3 regions of the Lentibacillus cibarius genome follow, and region 1 is predicted to be linked to each of the others. Evidence: riboswitches for the same ligand, from Rfam matches in the RefSeq annotation. Region 1 holds a riboswitch; each other region holds the start of a gene.
The links. Region 1 has a riboswitch for cyclic di-GMP ahead of FFL34_RS04190 (EAL domain-containing protein). Riboswitches for the same ligand answer to the same signal wherever they lie in the genome.

Region 1 (7,531 bases):
TAATGTAATCATTAATTTGCTTCTGCAAGTTCTGTAATTGTGTTAGCTCTGCCGCTCCTTTGTCTTTCTCGTTATCTTTCCTATTACTATCTCCCGTTTCCGCGGCCGGTCCCGTTGGTTCTTTGTCAATGGTACTGCTGTTGTTCTCCAACACCCCATTTCCTCCGCTAAGTTCACTATTAAATACTTGAACAAGCCTTTCGTATTTCTGGGCGTCGATTTCACTCATAGCAAACAACACAATAAATAACGCAACTAAAAGGGTCAACAAGTCAGAATATGGGAGCAGCCATGACTCACTCACATGTGGCCGATTACGCTGTTTCTTGTTCTTCATCGTCTCCCTCCTGCATAATATCTGTCATTTCTTTTGACGATAGATATGAACTCAGCTTATCTTTAATCATGCGCGGCGAGTCCCCATTTGTGATGGATAGTAATCCCTCAATCATAATCTGTTTAATTCGAACTTCATTCTCCGATTTCTCTTTCAACTTATTGGCAAACGGATGCCATAAGACATAACCTGAAAAGATCCCTAATAATGTGGCAATGAATGCTGCTGAAATTGCTTTCCCAAGTGCCTCGATATCGTTTAAGTCACTCAAAGCAGCAATGAGTCCGATTACAGCACCAAGTACTCCTAATGTGGGGGCATAGGTGCCTGCCTGCGTAAAAATAGCAATCCCTTTTTGGTGTCTTTCTTCCATAGCATCGATTTTTTCGATTAATACTTCTCGAATGAAGTCAGGTGACTGACCGTCAACAGCCAATTGCAGACCGGAAGAAAGAAAAGTATCATTCACGTTGTCAATCTCTTTTTCCAGCCATAGAAGTCCCTCGTTCCTTGTTATTTTCGCCCAGTGTTCAAATTGCTTAATAATCTCCTGCACATTATTTGTTTTTTCTTCAGTGAAAATGATTTTCAACAGGGTAGGAACTTTTGTTAATGTGTTCATTGGAAAAGCTATAAAAACAGAAGCTGCAGTACCTAGGAAAATAATCAACAGTGCTGCTGGATTTATTACAGCAGCAGGATTGACTCCTTTCAAAAACATTCCCACGCCAATTGCAATAAGTCCAAATACGATTCCAGTGATTGATGCTTTATCTACTTTCAAAACGTAATTACACCTGTCCTAACTTCCATAACTTTGGAATATAATAGTTTATTGGTTTAGGCCTGCCAAAGAAATATCCCTGCCCAAAAGAAACACCCAGCTCCTTCGCTTTCTGTAAATCCCCTTCGTTTTCAAAACCCTCTAAAATAACCTTTGTATCTCCGCCAAAAAGGTGAAGCATCAACCTAATTACTTGCTGTTTTTTAGGTGAATTTGCTAATCCATTTGTGAAATAACGACCAATCTTTGCAATATCCGGATTGATTTCCAAAATCGCCTTTAGCGTTGATTCGCCTTTACCTACATCATCCATTGCTATTAAAAAGCCTTCTTTTTTAATTTCTTTTATTACCTGGCCAAAAAGAGACAAATCAATATCCGAATGGGCTTCGTTTATTTCGAAAACAATATTGTGAGCCTTTGTATCAATAATTGATTTCACTTTTTCCAGGAAGCTATAAAATGATGAATCCATTACTGTTATAGGAAAAACGTTAACACATATGTATAAATCACTTAATCCTTCCATTTCATTCTTTAAGCTGCTAATAGCTTTCATAATTGATTCCATGTCTGTAGCAACTAACTGGTTTTGTTCTTTCGCATATTCAAACAATAATTGTGGATCGTCGAACTCATCCGAACGAAGAAGCATTTCGAAACCGCAAATATCATTCGAAAATAAATTGATTATCGGTTGAACAACGTGATAGTAATCCAATTCAGTTACTGTCCTCATCTTTCATACCTCTTTTAATCTGTTTCTATAATATCTATCTGAATCTTTCCTTCTAAGGACCACCCCATACCATTCATTTATACCCAGGACATAGCACCTATTTCCCAAAAAACTTCATACCATTAAACACAAAAATTGGCTATTCTATAGTAGTTGAATAGCCAATTAGTTTAAATAAAACTATCTAATTAAAAAATTGGTAGCCAGGCGATCATGATGTATACTATTACATTTTAGACTCTTAGCTTTGCGTCCTACTCTTTCGATGTAGTTTGCCTTTTTCAATTGATTAAATTGTAATGGTATAAAGTTCCTATGGGCATATTATAAACGCTCTTGTCGACAAAAAGCAACATGATTTTACAAAAGTTTACATTTCATCCCGCAAATGCTTCATTTATATTGTCTGCTTTTGGTATGGGAATTCCAAAGTTCTCAATAATCTACCTTTACAAACTATCCATGAATAAAAACGAAAGCGACTCTCAGTACTTATCCGGTTGCCCGCCGACAAATCACTCAATAAGCTATTTGATTTTGAATTGATTTGGCGGCGGAGCCTTTAGCCTTCATTTATCCTGCATCAACTACAACCGATTGAAGTTTTACTTTATAAGCGGAATTGCCGTACTAGTCCATTCAATTCTTCTGCGAGTTTGGCCAAATCGTCCGCACTGGATGCCACTTCTTCCATGGAACTGCTTGTCTGCTGAGAGGAAGCAGAAGTCTGTTCGACTCCAGCGGCAGACTCTTCAGAGACGGCAGCAATCTCCTGGACAGAACTATTCATTTGTTGACTGTTGGCAGCAATTTCCGATAGGTTGTCCGATACCGTCTGAATGCTATTGACGACATCTGTAACCGCTCTTCGTATGTTTTCAAATTTTTCACCGGTTGTGCGAATTTGCTCGGTTCCTTTTTCAACTTCTTTATAGCCTTCCTGTAGCGAATCGGTCACAGTGCTGGACTCCCCTTGGATGTTTGTAACAATCGTAGTAATATCTTTAACTGATTCTGCGACTTGTTCTGCCAATTTACGAACCTCATCGGCCACCACAGCAAATCCTTGACCATGCTCACCTGCCCGTGCAGCTTCAATAGCGGCATTCAATGCCAGTAAATTCGTCTGGTCAGCTATGTCTTTTATAACGGACACAAGTTTGGAAATCTCTTGTGATTGAGCGTCTAGCCCCTCTACCTTCTGTACGGCATCCTGTACAATTTGATCAATTTTCTCCATCTGGCTGCTGGAACTTTCCATCAACTGACTGCCTTCCTCTGTCATACGGAAGACTTCATTTGATGATTGATGTATCTGTTCCCCGCTTTCATTTGCTTCCTGTACCTTGACCGTGAATGTCGACATAAAGGATGACAGTTCACTCGCACTGTTTGCTTGTGTCTCTGACCCTGATGCCAGTTCCTGCATGGTAGAAGCAACTTGTTCGGCACCTGATTTCACTTCATTAGCCGACTGTGTCAGCTCCTCGCTCTGACTGCTAACTGTGTCGGATACTTCACCTATTTGGTTAAGTAAATCACGCATATGTTGATTCATCTCGTTAGTCGTGATTACCAATTGCCCAATTTCGTCATTTGTCTTCACTTCAAGCGGTTCTTGTGTTAAGTCACCGCTGGCTATTGCTTTCATCCGTTCCACCACGGTGTTGATTGGCTTAGATATACGACGAGTTATCATAATCGACACCACAATTGTTAGTATAAATACTACCACAATCGTAATACCAATCGTTAAGAGGACAATCTGTGCCTTTTTTGCAAATTCAGATTTATCAATAATACCACCGATTGTCCATCCAGTCGTTTCATTTTTGGCAAATCCCATCAATTTATCTTCTCCACCAGACTGAAAATCAACAGTACCACGTTTATCAGCGTCTACTATGGTCTGATAGAAAGATGCATCAGATATATCCTCACCAATCTGCTTTTTATCTGGATGGGCAAGGTAGCTCCCTGATTGATCAATCAGTACTGCATGACCAGTGTCACCTATTTCTGCCTTGTTAATGATGCCTAGCAACGAATTTACGGATATGTCTGAACTGACGACACCTAGTAGCTCGTCATCGTTATAGTAAGCCTGAGCAGCACTTATGACTGTTTCACCTGAAGCCTTGTCTATGTATGGTTCTGTCCAGACGGTGGTTCCTTCAGCCTCTACAGCCTGTTTGTACCATGATCGTTCCCTTGGGTCGAAATCCTCACCAAGATCAGCATCCGGATAAATGATTGTTTCTCCTGTTTCTTTTATTCCTGCATATACATTTTTCACCGATTCATTTGCCTCACCGGTTTCTTTAAAATAGTCAAACAGCGCTTCTTTCTCGTTTGGTTGATATTCCGATAGTAACTCATTTGAGGCAAAACGGGTCAGCATATAATCAATATTGTTAAAGAATAATTCAAATGTATCATCCATGCCTGCCATCTGACTTTTTATATTCTCTGTCATCTCACCTTTTGTTACTTCAACATTTGTTTTGTAGCTTACTAAAGCAACAACCCCGCCTGCACATGCCATTAAGATTAAAAACGGTATAAGGATCCTATACTGCACACGCCGGTTGAAAATCCACCCTTTTTTTTCCTTATTTCCTTTGCCCATTCTTATCCTCTCCTATGTATAAGCTTCAAAGCATATTGCATCTGTAACCCATTTCTGGTCTTGATTCATCACCTATTCTTCAGCTGCCTGTTTCAACTCATTGACTTCTTCTAAATTTAAAATTTGATCCATTTTCAATAAGATTAATAGACTGTTTTCCAGTTTGGCGACGCCTTGTATAAATGACTCGTTAACACCATTAATTACTTCCGGTGCCGGCTCAATCGTACTTGCATCAATATCCATAACATCAGAAACATCGTCAACAAGTAACCCAGCCTTCACATCTCCCATTTCCACAATTAACATCCGTGTTCCCTTTTTGCGCTCCGTTTCTCCAAGCCGCAGCCGCTGCTTCAAATCAATAACAGGGGTGATCTCCCCACGTAAATTGACAACCCCTTTTATAAAGTCCGATGTCCGGGGTACGCTTGTGATACTTTCTAACTCTTCAATAGAGAGAACTTCCATAACACTAGCACCATATTTTTGCCCATTCATATGAAAGACAATCACTTTAATCGAATCACGCATTTATATCCTCCTTTTCACTTAATTCGTGCATTTGGCTCGCTCTGTTAGTGATGACAACCGATTAGCACGGTTTATCACTTTTCTCATGAATTTCCTAGATGTTGAATAGATCTTTTAAGCACCAAATAATCCTTGAACAAGTTCATCAAATTCCACTAGTCATCTCGGCCTATATTTTATATCGGCTAATATAACCATTTCATAAACCTTCATAGTAATATTAAAACAATTAATTCACACGCTTATTTAGCCTTACAAAGTAAAAAAGCTATTCAAGAAAACAAGAATAGCTTAAAAATTAGCATACACGGGTAAATAACTTTTGATAAACCTCGCATGATACCCGGTGTTTGTCAGATTCGATTCATCCAGCACCCCGATGATAATTATTTAGCAACCAATCATTCAGCAAAATATGGCCATACAGCCATTTCCATTGGTTGACCAAGAATCTCCTTTGAATGGCATGCCTGATAAACATGTTTTGTTGAGATTCGTTGTTAGTTTCAAGCATTGGAACAAGTTGCTGGCTAATGAAGTGTGGTGGCGATTGTTGCCTATGTAAATTAATTCCTATCCAGCGTTTCATGTTCGCTTCAGCAAATAAAGAAAATTCTCCTTCCCCTGCATCAAACGTCCTACATGCCTCCCATAGCCCAAAAATCGATTCCTGGATAACGTCCTCCTTCCAGTCATATAGTCCCATTTCCTGTGTAAAAAAATTTACCTTTTCCATGAACTGATCCGCAACAACGAAAGATGATTGCTCCAATTCCTTGCTCATCATAGCTACACACCCTTATAACAGAATTTAATTTATATTCAAACTCTACTATCCATTATACACATTGGTCAATTCGCGTAACTATATGACTTATTTTGTCGAATGCGTCATTCTCATTTACTTTCCATAAAGATTTGTGTCGAATAATGGGTTTTCGCGTCGTATTTAGGTAAAAAAAGGAAGTAATTGTTACGGTTGATATAAGTATGAATTTTTTGTGAAAATTTCCAAAAAATTTAATTATATATTTAAACAAAGTATTGCTTTTTATGTAGTGATATGATAATAATCCTTTTCATCCAGTATGTTTCTAGGTACGTTTGATGAACTCGCACGCTTGTTTTGTTTGAATGCTTGTCATTCATACAAAAAGCAGACATCCTTAAACAGATGCCTGCTTATAAATTAATATGGACATTTAAAGTTCTCAGGTAGACAGTCTTTACGAGCCAGCCATGATGTGAAACCCGGAATCAACGTGCAGCACTTCACCGGTTACCCCGCGTGCCAAATCACTCAGTAAGAAAAGTGTCGCATCCCCTACCTGATCGTGATCGACTTGGCGGCGAAGTGGTGCTTTTTCCTCGATAACCGACATTTTTTCATTAAAGCCGGAAACACCTTTTGCTGATAGGGTGCGAATGGGGCCTGCTGATACGGCGTTAACACGGACGCCATCTTTGCCGACGTCTTCAGCCAGATAGCGCACACTGGCTTCCAATGCGGCTTTAGCAACGCCCATCACGTTATAATTAGGAACAACCCGTTCCGAACCGAGGTACGTCTGCGTAACAATGCCTCCGCCCTCAGTCATCAGTTTCCTTGCTTCATGTGTCACGGCAACGAGCGAGTACGCACTAATATTCTGCGCCGTCAAGTACCCATCACGGGACGTAGCGGCATATTCGCCCTGCAGCTCGTCCGTATTGGCAAATGCGACAGAATGGACGAGCCCATGAATCGTACCCACTTGTTCGCCAATTTCCTGGAATGCCTGTTTGATACTGTCATCATCCTCTACATCACAGGCAACCACCATTTTCGGCTTGATCTCATTTTTAGCGAGTAGTTTTTCCAGCTTTTGTTTGGACCGTTCCTGCCGATACGTTAAAATCAAATTTGCTCCGGCATTATGGAGTGATTTAGCAATCCCCCACGCGATGCTGCGATTGTTCGCAACCCCCATCACAACTATTGTTTTATCCTGCAATATTGTATTCATATATGTACCTCCGATTTAAGGATTATATATATAATGTAGCACAATGAAGACCAGGTGTTAAATGGAGAAAGGTAAATAGGCTGGGAAAAATAGTCGTGAAACGCGCCGTTCACCGTTCACCGATTTGTTCTAATAGATTCTTTTTTTCTTTCGGAAGTGACTCGGTGAGACGATTAAATTGTGTTTGATAATCCTATTCCTAGCGCTTAAGGGGGATTAAATCCGGAGAGCCGACAGCCTTTTTATCCAGTTTCCGTTTGTCACACACAACGGATATATCGACTGCACAATACTTTCCATTCTTTATTCATTTTTTGGCGTCCTACACATTGGGCAATTCTGGTATGTCGGAAAAGATATCATTCATTGAAAACGACACACATTTGATATAGTTGGACTCGATGGGATGATCCATTTTATCTTTGCGATCGCGTTTGATGGACGTTGGGGACAAAATTTCAATAACAAGATCCGGACTTCCTTCGACACCTTTGTTTGTAAT
Region 2 (7,531 bases), 620 kb from region 1:
TACAAAATTTGTTCTAGCACTGCCACTTCTTTTTAAAGTGAAATCAATAAATTGCGTTAGGCTAACAGAGAAATCTGCCATTTATCGCCACTCCTTTCATATATCAATATTCGACAAAAATGGAATTAAATCCTTCCGGAAAGAATGCAAAAACTCATTTGTGAAAGCACAGATTGTTAATTTCCCTATTGCAGAACAACATGATCTGCACAAAATATAAACTTTAAGTTTGAAAAGGTTTAAAAATAAAAAGGAACAACAAATGAAGGTTGGTAATGTTAGAAGAGCCTTTGAGTGAAGGCTCCTTTTGCTATTTAGATTAGATTTAAAAGACAGAAAATGATAGTGTATTAATAACAACTCCTGAAATGGTTAGAGTAGGGCAAAGGCGGGCGATAACGAAATAGTAATAGTGTGTCGATTTTGGAGGCGATCATATTGGGTGTCAGTATAGGTGATGCTTGCAGGATCTATAAAAAGTGTAAAATTTGTGGTGAAACTAAATATCTGAAAAAATTCCCAACAAGAGGTGGGAGAATGAGTAATGGAACGAAAAGAAAATCCTACTGTTGGGATTGCAAAGATCGTAAGCATGAAAGAATACTTAGTTCAAGGCAGGAATATAGCTTTGATACGTCTTTATTAGATACATCTAAAGAAATTACCATTCGCGGCCGGGATTCAAGTAATTATAAATTTGAAAATACCGTAAGCTATGACAAAGCTAAGAAGTTGGTGGAAGAAGGAGCAGCTGGAATTTTTCATAGCACATTAATTCATCATTTTTTCAACAGGAAATCTTTAAAAAAGTTCGTATTGGAACGGGATGGCTTTATATGCCATTATTGTGGATTTTATGGAGATACGATTGATCATAAAATACCCAAATCAAAAGGTGGATTTAGCACACCAAGCAACTGTGTTTGTTCTTGTGGGGGATGCAATAGTGAGAAAGCCGATATGAGGTATGAAGAATATTTAGAAATCATCAACATCAGATTCCAACAACCAAGTTAAAGGGAACAGTCCTCCGAACGCTTTAAAACGATAAAATAGTGATAAAAGTCCTGTGAAGAGAAATCTCTGCAGGATTCTTATCATTCCCGCTCCCATTCCTTCCCACAATCCGGACACTGCCATTTCACAATACGATCTTCTTCTATACTGGAAATGCCGATTTTTCTACTGAAATGAGTTGCCCCATACTGATGTTGCATTTCCTCCGGTATTGGTTCTCCCTGCAGATCCGCTCCGCAAAAAGGGCAAAATCCTTTGCTATCATTAAGTTTTCTCATTTTCCTCACCCCTTTTAGTCAATGGTGATGACTTTCTCCAACAGCAAATGACCTTATATTCGGTTCTTGGCACTACAATTATCATCGTACATCATATTCCTTCATAAAAGAAATAGACCCTCAAGAGAGAAGCTAATTCTTTCTGTTCAACCGAAGAAGATATGCTCGTGATCTTTTGACACATATAACCCCTTTGAGCAGGTGTGGAAGTAGTTGTCAGGCTGAACTTAAAGGAAGCTTTTCCTCATCTACGCTATTAGTCTTACTTTGGGCCGCAGTAGCCTTTTGGTAGGCAAGGATTAACTCGTCCAATTCTTGGCTAATATTTAATGTCTTTTCACTTCCCATACCATAGACCTTTGCGGTTTCCAGCATTAAGTTTCTATGCTGATTAATCATTTGTACTAAATGTTCTAAGTTCCTGTAGCTTGTTTGCATCATTAATGCTCCTTATGTACTAAGAATCATATTAAACCCAACCTATTATAATGGATACAAATCCCTATAATCTAGTGGTGGTTGTGAATTTTTAATGAACAATATGTTCGAAATTAATCTGATATATTGGAAAAATTATGATATGAAATAAGGATATGGTTGTCTCGGTTGCCCAGCTATTAGCCGGAAATCTTGGGAGCCAAGGGATCATCACCGTGGCAGCTTCTTTGTTTAAAAATCATTCATTTAGAGGGGTGGTGCCATTTTCACTTTGTTTTACGCTTTTTTGATGGGGGTGACCATTTCTGCTAAAATAAAGTTATCCGCATAGTGCGGACCTCTGTGGGATAGGAAAATCCACCCCATCACATAGTAAGAACCCACTCAGATTCAAGTTGAGTGGGTTCTACTGTTTGTCATGATAAGTTTCGTCCATTTCCCCGGTCGGTTTGTTTTATCATTATAAAGAATATGTATTAATAACGGGTTATGGTATGCTCCAAATTGTAAAACAACCTTCCCGCTTGTACGCCTAGTTCAAAAGGCACGGATAACAAACGTAAAACATTCAGCCTCTATTAATTGCTCATAACCTTCTATTACCTGCCCTTCGATAGTTTCAGCTTCTTTTTGATATTGAAGTTATATGCACTTCTTTTTTTGAACGTATCAAATAGGTCTCTGATGAACCGAATAAAGTTGTTGCAACCTTGTGAAATAATCTCAATCTCATTCCTCCAATCGCTATTTATGTAATGGCTCCCTTTTTTATCAAACGCGTGATGTCATCAATAGGGATGCCTGTTTCTATAGAGATATCGATTGCATTTGATTGCGGGTGTTTCGACAAAAATGCTTTGATTCTTTTTAAATTATCCCTTTCTTCATCGTAACAGTCGTTGCATAGACCATCTATTAGGCGATCAATTTTTCCGCAGTTTGTACATATTCTGTGTTTTTGCATTCGCTTTTCATTCCAATCTAAGTAAAATGTTTAATACGTATGACAATGCTTGTTCAGAACGTCTATCAAGCCATCAAATTTCGGCTTTACAATAAAATCTATGGCACCTAATTGCAGTGCTTTAATAACATTGGATTCTGTACCTATAGCTGAACACATAACCACTTTCGCATCAGGATTGAATTTGATAATTTCCTCTAGTGCTGTTAAACCATCGACATTCGGCATTGTTATGTCGAGAAAAACAATGGCGGGGTTACAGTATTTGTACACGTTAATCGCTTCCTGCCCATCCGCTGCATCTATAACGTCTGTATAGCCATGTTCCTGAATCATACGTTTTAAATAGCCTCTCATAAACCCTGAATCATCAACTATTAATATCGTACCCATATCGTCCCTGCTCCCTGATTTTATTCTTCGTGGGTATTTCACATTAAATCCTGTGTTTTTTATCTATAATAAATATCATGTTTATCCTTAGACAGAAAAAAGGCGAACCAAAGAAAAGGCTGCCTGAACTAAAAGCTTTAGGCCCTTGGTTTTGCGTCCTTACCTTTCGATAAGTTTGCCATTATCGGGTCATAAATCATTCTATTAAACTGTCCACGTATAACATCGGTGAGAATGAGTAAAGCATAAAGTATTTTTTGTGAATTAAAAAAGTTCTCTTATGGTACTGGTTGGGCCTTTTCAGTTACGTTTTTAATAATGAGAGCATGTGTGGTCTCTGTGGTATAACCAACTAAATCATGGTTAGTATTTCCATTTTTGAATATAGACGGTATAATAATCTAAGCTGTAAGCGATTATGAAAACAACTGATTTTTTGATGATATAGGTTAAATATCAGAAGTGGAGTCTCTTTTATCTTTGTATAAGATGATAAGCAATTATAGTGTTTCAGTCGGAATTGTTCTATGTATTATCGTAATCTTAAATAAATGATTCTTTCAAAGGGAGTACAGGATAGGTAGTATGGGATTCTTAGAAGGTTTTAAGATGGGATGGAATTTACTTTGGTCGATGTTAACAGCTGAACCTTTACTAACATGGGGATTAATTGTATTTGTTATTGGTACCTTAATATTTGCATTTATCGTTGATACGATAAAGGAACAGAAGCTAAGAAAGTCAGGAATGCGAGAAATTGATAAAATGTCAGGTAGAAAGTTTGAGGAGTATCTTCAAGCACAATTAAAAACTAGCGGATATAATGTTAAACTAACGCCGGCAAGTGGTGATTATGGGGCGGATTTAGTTTTATCCTCAAAAGGCAAGAAAATTATTGTTCAAGTAAAACGATATAAGAAAAATGTTGGCGTTAAAGCTGTGCAAGAGATAGCCTCGGCCAAAAGTCACTATAAGGCCGACGAATGCTGGGTTATTACAAATAGCTTTTTTACAGAGCAAGCTAAAAAATTAGCGGTTACAAATCATGTTAAGTTGATTGATCGGAATCAATTAATGAATTGGATAATAAAGAATAATAAAGGTGAAGAGAAAAGTAGCTAATCTTAGGGGGCTAAGCTAATGGCTAGCCCCTAGGTAAATACATTCATCATTTCATCATAGAGTGCTTCGTATTGTTCATTACTCAATTTCATTGTTATCATCCACCTTTCCATTTTGCTCTTATTCACTGAGTAGTCCGGTGACAAAATACATACCAAACTCAATCAAATTGTCGCTGTTTACACGTTTAATAAAGCTGGGAACGGGATTGTTATAATGTCTATAGAATTGTAGAATTTCATGAGAGAATTCCTCGTAAGTTTGCTCTACCATTCCTAAAAGATTTATTGCGACATTTAGTTGATCTTCCGGCTCAATAAGCAGGTTTACTTTCTTTCCTTCTTCGTATGCATCTTTATAGAATTGTTCCAATGGCTTTTCCTCCAATCGAAATGTTTGAAGTATTATACTTTGGTATTTTTCATTTTCGAAGAGTTTAAAGCAAAAAAATTTTAGAGGAATTAAAATGGTACCGTGAGTATTATTAAAAGGGTTTTGGCTGAATCGCTAACGACGGCATATCGTATAAAATAAAGTAAGCAAATAAAACAAAAGGAGCGATTGAGATGGTGGACACTCTCGCTTATCTCTCACTAATAATCTTATTCTTCATGGCCTTATGGTATATGTTGAAGTTCGTCCTGCTCCCTACACTTGTGTTTATTGTTCGAATCGTGTTCAGGAAAAAGTTCAAACAGTTAGAGAGGGACCGGCAGGAAAGTGTTGAGAAACTAAGAAGTATGGGAATTAAGGTTTCGTCGTTAGATGATGAAACTTCTGGAAGCTATACAAGTATTCGATAATAGGGTTTTCCCCGCTTCATTGAAAGGGGAATGAAAAATGAGGGATCCAGAGCGAATCAAAAGAATTATGTTTTTGCTTCAAAAATTTAGGAGCGGTAGTTGGACTGGCGGTTTAACTAGCTGATTTCGAATCTGCAGCATATGTATTCCGCAGAGCATGATGTATATTGTCGAAGAAAGGAGAAATAAATGAAACTGTTTGATAAGTAAGTGGAACCAAGCTATCTGGAATTTTTTTTAGCTTGAAGATGATATGTGGGATGAATACCTAAACGCCATCGATTAGTAACAAAAAGAAAGGTGATAGGAACGGTTTGTTAGTAAGGTAATGGGATGAAGCATTGGCAAATGAGCCACTATATGTGTATTTAATATTATTTTCACAGTCTACAAACTTAGAATTCCGTGATTATTGGAGGGATTAAATGTCGGTGCGTTATCAAATTGAAAGAGAGGATGGACCTATTTGCATAGTTTCCTTTATTCAAGATGAAGACGGGAACAAGGTAAGGGTTAAACCTCTTAAAAAAAGAAAAAGAGAGAGTGAACAAATCAAAGACTTACTCGAACAAATAGAGTTTAAAGATGGTAATTCACCATTAGAATTTATTGAATCATGTTTAGAGAAATTTGATGAAAATGCTTTTTCCTATAGAGAGGTTGATTCGGGTGATTATCAAGTTACTCTTCAATTTGGAGTTGGTAAAAAACAAATTGGCACTTCATCGCCACTTATTAACGGTGTGAGTGAATACTTTGGTGAAAACGTGATGTCAGACGCGTTGGAGCGAATGAAAACTAATGCTTATTATAACCTTGAAGAAAATGCGAATGAGCTTTTGGCAATGGTGCGCAAAGAAAGGTATCAGGAAGCATTTGAACTGTATCAGGATGATACAGTGAAGACAAACCTTTATTTGGCAGGGACTGCACCGGAAATACTGCTAGATGCTATATTTCAAATAAAGGCTGAAGAACTACCGCATGAATCAAGAGTAAAGTTATCTCTTCAAAAGCTTGGGGCATGTGAGATTAATCAATGCCATGCACGTGCGGAATCTGATGCGCGCTGGCTTCTCGAACAAGATTCATCTTTAAGTGAAGATGTTATTTTTAATGTTCGCCTAGCATTAGGTAATGCACTTGTTTCCCAAGAACTATTTGAAGCAGCGGAGTTTCATTACAATGAAGCATTAAAAATGGAAAAGGAAATTAATGCTCACTCCAAAGCATGGGCTTATTATAATATCGGCTATGTTCTGAAGTCTCAAGGAAAGATGACAGAAGCTTTAGAGTCATATACGAAAGCTGGAGATTTATGGCTGAATAAAGGTGATCATCAACAAGCAATTCGTGCTTACATGAGCGTTATTCGTCACTATGAGGGCAGTCAACCAAAAGAAGCAATCCATATACTGCAAGAAAGGATTGACCATCTAGTTGTGCTACAAAATTCTAATAGTGAAACCATCGGAATTTCCCATGTTCTTGGATATTTGTACTTTCATCAAGGGAAAATAGCGGATGAGTTAAAACGGTATGAAAAAGCGAAGGATGCATTCCTCTCAAGTTATCATACAAGAAAAGGTTTAATTGGTATTGATGATGAAATAGAAGCTACCCTCAATTATTTGGTTATCGTTTGCAGAGCATTAGGTGAAAGTGAAGAAGCGCAATCATGGAAGACAAAATTACATGACTTCAAAGAACGTTCTATAAAAACAGAGGATTGGAAACTTCGAGAGCGAATGATTACTTTATTAAATACGGATTCTGAGATAGATCCTCATAAATTAGCAGAATTAAAACAAGATGTCGATAAAATGGAATCGATTCACTTGCGAGTGATGTTTTTGCTAACCTTAGCCAGTCGTCAAATTGATGAAAAACCTGATATTGCTTTGCAATCATTAGATCAAGCAATGAAGTTAAATATTGAAGAATATCCTGATGAACACGTACTTGTTTTGAAATTATATGCTAAAATTATGAAAGTGCTTAATCGCATGGAAAAAGCTTACGATTATTTATGTGAAGCAATACGGGTAAAACCAACATACATTGAATTATACCCACAAGTTGTGTTTTTAGCACAAGAATTAGGTAAAGATGATTCCAAGCTAGAGCATGCCTTGTCATGGGTGAAAATTGAGGAAGATAATGTGACTGCTTGGCAAGTTATTGGCACCCAATATGAGAAATTGGGACAACCACGAGAATCCTATGAAGCCTTTAAAGAGGCATTGGCTGTGGCCCCATTTGACCCAGAAGTTCAGGAACAAATAAAGCAATCTTTACATCGAGTGACTGAGCAAGTGATGGAGCAGACAGAAACCGATACTCGCTCTTACCCATTGATAGCTGATTTTTTAAATGAACCAAAGGAAAAGGTGCATAAGACTATTCAGAATCGAATGTCTGAGAAATTGTATAGTTTTCAAAAGATAATAGAAAAGCATCATACACCAGATTTTTGGCGACGTGAAAGTGGAAAAATAAAGTGGATATCTTCGCCT
Region 3 (7,531 bases), 250 kb from region 1:
GATTGAAGATCCGGTTGAATTTCAGATGGAAGGCGTTAACCAGGTACAAGTGAATACAAATGTCGGCCTTACATTTGCAGCTGGATTGCGCGCTATTTTACGCCAGGATCCGAATACGATTATGGTCGGTGAAATCCGCGACCAGGAAACGGCGGAAATCGCTATTCGGGCCTCGCTTACAGGTCATCTGGTATTCAGTACGTTGCATACAAACAGTGCGGTTGATGCCATACCTCGCCTAATTGATATGGGGATTGAGCCATATCTCGTCGTCTCATCATTGAATGGCGTTGTAGCACAGCGTCTCGTCCGGAAAATTTGCCTGGATTGCAAGGCAGAGCGCGAGCCGACCCCCATGGAGAAGGATATTTTCAGTAAACATCACATGAGTGTGGACCATATATATGAAGGAAAAGGGTGTGGCAGCTGTCACTATCTGGGATACCGCGGCCGGCTGGCAGTACACGAGGTGTTTATGGTCGATGACGCGATAAAAAGTTTATTGTTACATCAAGGGTCCATGGCTGATTTACAAGCTCACGCCGCCGAACAAGACATGTCATTTCTCATTCATGACGGACTGGAAAAAGTAAAAAATGGCCAAACGACGCTGGAGGAGATTATGCAGCTGTCGATTCAAATGTGAAGGAGGAAGCAAACAATGGATGATATATTGCAACAATGGCTGACACAGGCGTTTCATCAAAAAGCTTCCGACGTACATATAACGGTCGGCAAAGCACCCGTGTTTCGTATTAATGGTTTGTTACTTGAGCAGGATTTTCCTGTGTTACAACCTTCCGATACCGAGCGGATGGGCCGTTCACTGTTGAGTGATCACGAGTGGCAGATGCTGCAGGAGCGGCGGGAATTGGATTTTTCCTGTGGCATCAGTGGTGTTTCCCGGTTCAGAGTCAATCTATTTTACCAGCGCGGGGCGTTGTCGCTCGCATTCAGAATTGTGCCGAGACATATTCCGTCCATTGAGGAGCTACACTTGCCGCCGATTGCCAAAGAAATTACGACCGAGCGGCAAGGCCTTGTGCTTGTCACCGGACCGACCGGAAGCGGAAAAAGTACGACACTTGCGGCAATGCTTGATTTTATGAACCAAACGATGGGCCGGCATATGATTACGCTGGAAGATCCAATTGAGTATGTACACACGCACCATTATTCGATTATTGATCAGCGCGAGATTGGGATCGACACGAACAGTTTTCTTAACGGATTGCGGGCAAGTTTGCGGCAGGATCCGGACGTTATTCTCGTCGGGGAACTGCGTGATCTGGAAACAATCTCCACCGCGATTACAGCAGCTGAAACCGGTCATTTAGTACTTGGTACGTTGCATACTAGTGGTGCGGTTTCCACGATTGAGCGGATGATTGACGTATTCCCACCCGCGCAGCAAACGCAAATCCGCATTCAATTGGCTTCTATTTTAAAAGCGGTCATTTCCCAGCAATTGCTTCCGACAACAGACGGGACGAGCCGTCGGGTGGCAACAGAAGTGCTGATCAACACACCGGCCGTTAAAAATCTCATTAACAATGAAAAACTGCACCAAATCCAGAACGTGCTGCAGACATCCAAAGCGCAAGGCATGCATACCATGGATATGGATTTGAAGCGGCTGCTTAATGAGGGCGTCGTAGCATATGAGACCGTCGCACCGTTTTTGGAAATTAGGGAAGTATAAAGACCGGGCGTGGCGAATGGTAGAATAATGTTGGCAAGGGCTTGCGGAAATTTTGACCAGCAGGGGGTGATGCAGTGAACTTTGAGTATAGCGGTAAACGATTGTCCGGCCAGCGCGTAAAGGGAAAAGTAGAAGCGGAAACGAAGCGTGATGCGTTAAGGGAACTAGAACAAAGCGGTATCATTATCGTCTCTATTACCGAAACGAAGCCGTGGAATAAAGATATTATGTTGAACAAGCGGCTTAAAAACGCTGATTTTGTTATTTTTCTCCGGCAATACGCGACACTGATTCATGCCGGGATTTCCATTTCGGAAGCGACGAAAACAATGAGCAGACAAACGGACAATCGTATGCTCCAATCCGCGCTTGAAGACATAGACAAGCAGCTTGATCGAGGGGAGGCGCTTTCTGTCGCAACCGAGCGTCATCCGAACGTTTTCCCGGAGCTGCTCGTCAACATGATCCATGCCGGAGAAGCGAGTGGTAAACTGGATGACATTCTAAACGAAATGGCTGATTACTATGAGAAAGAACATACCAACCGGAAAAAACTCGTCTCCGCCTTGATGTATCCTAGTATCGTCGGGGCTATTACGCTATTGTTAACGGTATTCTTGCTCGTGTTTGTCGTACCACAGTTTGTATCGATGTTTGAATCCTTCGGGGAGGATATCCCGGTATTTACGCAGTTGATCCTGTCCTTAAGCGATTGGATGCAGTATTACTGGTGGATGCTGCTCGTTCTCGTGGTAATCGGCGTACTCGTGTACAAATATGTCGTGCAATTTCCGGCAGTGGCATACCGTGTGGATGGCTTGAAAATCAAATTTCCCTTCCTCGGCAAGCTTGCCCATAAAGCAGTGCTTGTCCGGATGACACAGACACTTTCCACCCTCGTCAACAGTGCAGTGCCAATCTTACAGGCGCTGGAGATTACTGAACGGGTTGTCGGCAATAAAGTAATGCAAAACGTTTTAGCAGACGCCCGGAAATCGCTGGAAAACGGTGAATCGATAACCCGAGTGATGGATGGTCATTGGGCCTTCCCACCGTTAATTGTGCAAATGGTACAGATCGGTGAAAAAACCGGAACACTCGACCACATGCTGCAAAAAGCCGCGCAATTTTACGAAGAAGACTTAGATCAAATGTCCAACCGCATTCAAACATTGGTCGAACCATTAATGATTATTCTATTGACGGTAATCGTTGGAAGTGTTATTGTATCCATAGTTTTGCCGATGTTCTCGCTATTTGAGAACATTCAGTGAACAAATTGCTAAGATGTGGTTATTATACATAGTATTTAGTATAATAGATGTAAGAAAAAGGTAGTGGTGTGATGAGCGGCTATCTGTATATGGGCACTTGGATAGCCAGGAGCAACTAGTGCAACCGACGCTCTATTACCTTATTAAACTAAAAAGGGGAGAGAGGCGTATGTTGGAACGTTTGAAAAAAAGATTTAAGCAGCAGAAAGGTTTTACACTAGTTGAGCTGTTGGCTGTCTTGGCCATTTTAGGGGTAATATTGGCGATTGCGGTACCTAGTGTTTCAGGGGTTATTGGTAAATCGAAAGAAGATGCTGATAAGTCGAATAGGGAATTAATGGAGAATGCGGCAAGGCTGGCTCATGCAAGTGGGGTTGATCCTGAAGATGGTGCTTATACGCTAGATAATCTAGTTAAAGAGGGCTTTCTTGAAGAAAAACCTACTAACCCTAATACAGATAAAGATTACAATGGTACTGTAGAAGTGACAAATGAGGCTGATGATTCTGATGTGGATGATTATACGTTTGAATACAAACCTGGTGAAGATGAAGAAGAAATTAGTGATGACACTAGTGGCGGCAATGATGACGATGATGACAATAACGAAGAAGATGACGATTAATACATTCAATAAAACACAATCACCAACCCAAACGCCTTGCACGTTCTGCTGCAGGGCGTTTTTACCGAGATTCGACACTTTTACCTAAGCAGGTGGTCATATGGAGTTCTTCAACAATGGCAGGGTTAATATGATCATCACGAGCCGGGTGATCCGCTATGCCTATCAAAAAAATACCACAACTGACAGCATCGTCGTGCATGGGGAACACGAACTGCCTGCGGGTACGATGCAGGGTGGTACCATCGCGGATGCTAAGGCCTTTCAGAACGCGATTGAGCAATTAGTGCAAAAGTACCGCTGGAAACGGAAAAAGCTAGCCTTTTGCCTCGTGGATGATACGGTCGTCATTAGGGATATAACCATCCCGACAGCAATGTCCAAGGAAGAAGCAATGGGCTATATTCGCACACAAATCGGTAACAGTTTCTATTTGCCGTTTGACGATCCGGCGCTCGCCATTGACATGCTGGAAGGGGATGGGGAGACAACCAATGTCCGGCTGTATGCCTATCCGCGGGGAAAAATTAATAGCTTTGAACAGGCGTTTACAGCGGCGGGGCTTCACCCGGTTATTGCTGATTTGACGTCTCTGTCGGTGTACCGCTATTATGTTCAAACAACACAAGCAGCATCCGACCATGTGATGCTCGTTCATTGGAACAAAGATGCGCTGTTTTTGACAGCCTTCCAGCATCAAAAAGCAGTGTTCAGCAGGCATATGAAAATGGCTTCGCATGAAGAAATGACGCAGGAGACGGCTGAACGTATCATCAGTGATTATATGGTAGAGATCAATCGGATTATCGATTTTTATCAATATTCGATTACCAAGGGAGAAGCACGCATCGACCAACTGATTGTATCCGGGGATTTCCCTTATCTGTCCACGGCCAAAAGCTTTCTTGCTGACAGTCTGGCCCTACCGATTTATGAATTTCCCGAAGAAAGACTCTCCCTTAAATATGTTGACTTGCTGGGACTTGGCTTGAAAAATGGCGGCTGAAGGTGGACTTGTGATGAATACGGAAATAAACTTTTTAGAAAAAGAACGTAAACAACTAAAAATGCCGCTTGTTCTGTTTCTGATTTTTCTGCTGCTGGTTATAGCTGTGATTACTGTATTACTGGTGCAGCGAAATGGGTTAACACATGCCATCGACGTGCAGCAAAAAGAGATGGCCGTCCTGGAAAACCAAGTCTCACAGCTGGAGGGAGCATCCGGCACAGTGCAGCAGCTCGAGCAGACGAAGGAAGCATTAGCGTCCATCGAAGCACAAACGGTTCCGCGTGTGGCCCTTTATGAGCAAGTGCTTGACATGCTGCGTGACCCGGGGCAGATGGAGGACTTCGCGTATAATAGTGGAGAGCAATTTCAACTAGAAGCGGCGTTTGATACACTGTCTGCTGTTTCGGATTATATTGGCAAACTGCTGCAACAACCGTATGTGCTCGATGCAAAAATGTCCGACATTTCGAAGGCTGGTGACGGATATGATGCATCATTAGTGGTGACTTTTGACAGCGGTGTGTTGCGGGAGGAGATGAGTGCGGATGCTGACTAACTGGAACCGAAGCCATACATTAATTCTTATTTTATTGATCGCTTTTGCCGCTTTCTTATATGTTGCCGGTTACCGGATGATCATTCAACCGCTGCAGAATGACCTCGCCTCTACCGAAGAACAGGTAGATTTATACGAGCGACAAGTCAATCAGCTCGAAAAACAGGATCAGCCTATGGACGAGTCACTACAGCAAGTTACCAAACAAGTACCGGCCGACAAAAAGCCCGATGCAGTACTAAACGAGCTGCGGCAAATGGCCAACAAGACGAATGTCGTTATTGAGTCGATTGCTTCCTCTGGTAGTAGTGCAGCTGAAGAAGGCGATCTAAGCAATGCCGGGTACATGCTGGAAGTATCCGGCGCCAACATAAATGAAATCAATGCCTTTCTAAAGGCAGTCCAAAAAGGTGAACGATTTATGAGGATAGACACTATCTCAGTTGAGCAAGGCGACTCAGCAAACCTATCAGTCGAAATAGCAACATTTTATAGCGGATGAAACAGGACGGCTCATTTGTCGGGTTTCAACCCGAGCGACACGCACCGTAACTCGGGCGACAGCGCCCGCAACTCGAGCGACAGCGCCCGCAACTCGAGCGACACGCGCCCAAACTCGAGCGACACGCCCCCGAACTTGAGCGACAGCCCGTCCGACTCGAGCGACAGCACGCCCAACTCGAGCGACAGCCCGTCCAACTCGAGCGACAGCCCGTCCGACTCGAGCGACACGCACCCAAACCCGAGCAGCCCACCCATACCTAAAAGACGATTTTCCAGCCGCCGAAAATCAACCTTATTTCTTATACACTTCCGTCTGCTAACATGCCAAAAGTGGCTGAGAATTATAACTTAAAATTTTTATCGTTCACATACTTTCTTTATTGGAAACTCGCGTGACCCGAGCCGAAACCCGCGCGACACCCGTTTCTGCTATCCATTAGTAGGAAGGGTGCCTATCATTTTTTGAAGTGTTATACTGGATGATATAAAAATAATGGAGGGATTGGTTAATAATGACTTTTGAAGATGTATTGCCTTTGCTTAAATCAGGAGAAAAAGTGATTCGTACTGGTTGGGGCGGACCTGAATTGTATGTGAAACTCGTGGGTGAAAGTGTTCACGAGGGGGAAAAGTTAAACCCGTATATGTTAATCAACGTAGAAGGGGAAGGCTATACGATGTTCACCCCAACCGTATGTGATATCTTAGCTGATGATTGGCAAGTTGTTGATTAATATTCAAGTTAGGCAACGTATTGGATGCAAATGAAGATTAATGTGGTCCAGCCGAATGAAAGAACGTTCCATTGAAGAATGTTTCTGCAAGAGTCAAGCGCGACAAGAATCGTCTGAACTTTTTCCTGTACGCCTTGTTCATATATAATTGCAAGAATCCAAATATACGTGTCTGAATGGTTGTCACGATAACGTAGGAGCGTCTATTTTCCTAGCGGTTACAATAAAAAATACATAGAGGAAAGGAGGCGGATGATGATGTTTGAAGAATATAACGGAAAGGTAGTTTTTGTGACAGGGGCAGCTTCCGGAATTGGCCAGGCCCAAGCGCAACGGTTTCTGGAAAATGGGGCATGTGTGTTTGGATTTGATAAACAAGAAGAAGGTCTGTATGATTTGTCCGCTTTACATAAAGAACGTTTTGCGTATTATGTTGGGAGTGTATCTGACAAGGAAGCTGTGGCTGCGGCGGTCAATCAATGTCTTGCGCAGTTTCAAACAATTGATATTTTGCTGAATACAGCGGGTATGCTAGACGGGTATACACCAACACTCGATACGGACGAAGCACTGTGGGATGCTGTGATGGACACAAATGTGAAAGGGTTGTATGTAGTGACCAATGCCGTGCTTCCCCGTATGCTAAAACGCGGAAAAGGTGTTGTGGTCAATATTGCTTCGATTGCCGGGCTCGTGGCTGGCGGTGGTGGAGCGGCGTATACAGCATCAAAGCATGCCATCATTGGCTATACGAAGCAGCTTACATATGATTACAGTCGTTCCGGAATACGCGCAAATGCGATAGCCCCTGGTGCGATTAAGACACCGATGAATCAGGCGGATTTTGTAGGGGACGGAGAAACGGCAACATGGGTGGCGGAAGAAACACCTGCTGGCAGATGGGCAACACCAAAAGAAGTGGCTGATCTGACGCTATTTGTCGCAAGTAACGCTGCGGATTATATGCATGGAGCGGTGCTGCCGCTAGATGGTGGCTGGACGGTTAAATAGCGATAGGAACGATATGCCTGTTTAATAGATAGACAGGCATTTGCGTCGTTCGGTACCGTTTCTATCACTCTATTTCCCGTCAAATTATAGACAGCTCTTCATTAGTTTGCTATTAT

Region 2: linked by a shared signal. The riboswitch ahead of FFL34_RS06985 (response regulator) and the one ahead of FFL34_RS04190 (EAL domain-containing protein) in region 1 are both predicted to bind cyclic di-GMP.
Region 3: linked by a shared signal. The riboswitch ahead of FFL34_RS05285 (competence type IV pilus major pilin ComGC) and the one ahead of FFL34_RS04190 (EAL domain-containing protein) in region 1 are both predicted to bind cyclic di-GMP.

Annotation. Positions count from the first base shown of each region.
Region 1 is NZ_VCIA01000001.1:835,770-843,300, forward strand. Features, by position in the region: gene motB (flagellar motor protein MotB) at 1-337, opposite strand, end outside; gene motA (flagellar motor stator protein MotA) at 315-1,058, opposite strand; gene FFL34_RS04190 (EAL domain-containing protein) at 1,129-1,842, opposite strand; cyclic di-GMP riboswitch class I at 2,056-2,147, opposite strand; gene FFL34_RS18535 (methyl-accepting chemotaxis protein) at 2,471-4,489, opposite strand; gene FFL34_RS04200 (chemotaxis protein CheW) at 4,562-5,023, opposite strand; gene FFL34_RS04205 (sigma factor) at 5,388-5,810, opposite strand; gene fabI (enoyl-ACP reductase FabI) at 6,250-7,029, opposite strand; gene FFL34_RS04215 (Uma2 family endonuclease) at 7,352-7,531, opposite strand, start outside.
Region 2 is NZ_VCIA01000001.1:1,451,112-1,458,642, reverse strand. Features, by position in the region: gene FFL34_RS07005 (hypothetical protein) at 1-81, opposite strand, end outside; gene FFL34_RS07000 (HNH endonuclease) at 439-1,017, shown strand; gene FFL34_RS06995 (hypothetical protein) at 1,098-1,295, opposite strand; gene FFL34_RS06990 (aspartyl-phosphate phosphatase Spo0E family protein) at 1,512-1,733, opposite strand; gene FFL34_RS06985 (response regulator) at 2,728-3,090, opposite strand; cyclic di-GMP riboswitch class I at 3,199-3,280, opposite strand; gene FFL34_RS06980 (restriction endonuclease) at 3,700-4,212, shown strand; gene FFL34_RS06975 (hypothetical protein) at 4,333-4,584, opposite strand; gene FFL34_RS06970 (tetratricopeptide repeat protein) at 5,441-7,531, shown strand, end outside.
Region 3 is NZ_VCIA01000001.1:1,083,125-1,090,655, reverse strand. Features, by position in the region: gene FFL34_RS05300 (GspE/PulE family protein) at 1-646, shown strand, start outside; gene FFL34_RS05295 (type IV pilus twitching motility protein PilT) at 662-1,702, shown strand; gene FFL34_RS05290 (type II secretion system F family protein) at 1,777-2,976, shown strand; cyclic di-GMP riboswitch class II at 3,032-3,114, shown strand; gene FFL34_RS05285 (competence type IV pilus major pilin ComGC) at 3,146-3,601, shown strand; gene pilM (type IV pilus biogenesis protein PilM) at 3,702-4,607, shown strand; gene FFL34_RS05275 (hypothetical protein) at 4,621-5,166, shown strand; gene pilO (type 4a pilus biogenesis protein PilO) at 5,156-5,668, shown strand; gene FFL34_RS05265 (hypothetical protein) at 5,680-5,898, opposite strand; gene FFL34_RS05260 (DUF2829 domain-containing protein) at 6,183-6,404, shown strand; gene FFL34_RS05255 (3-oxoacyl-ACP reductase) at 6,660-7,415, shown strand.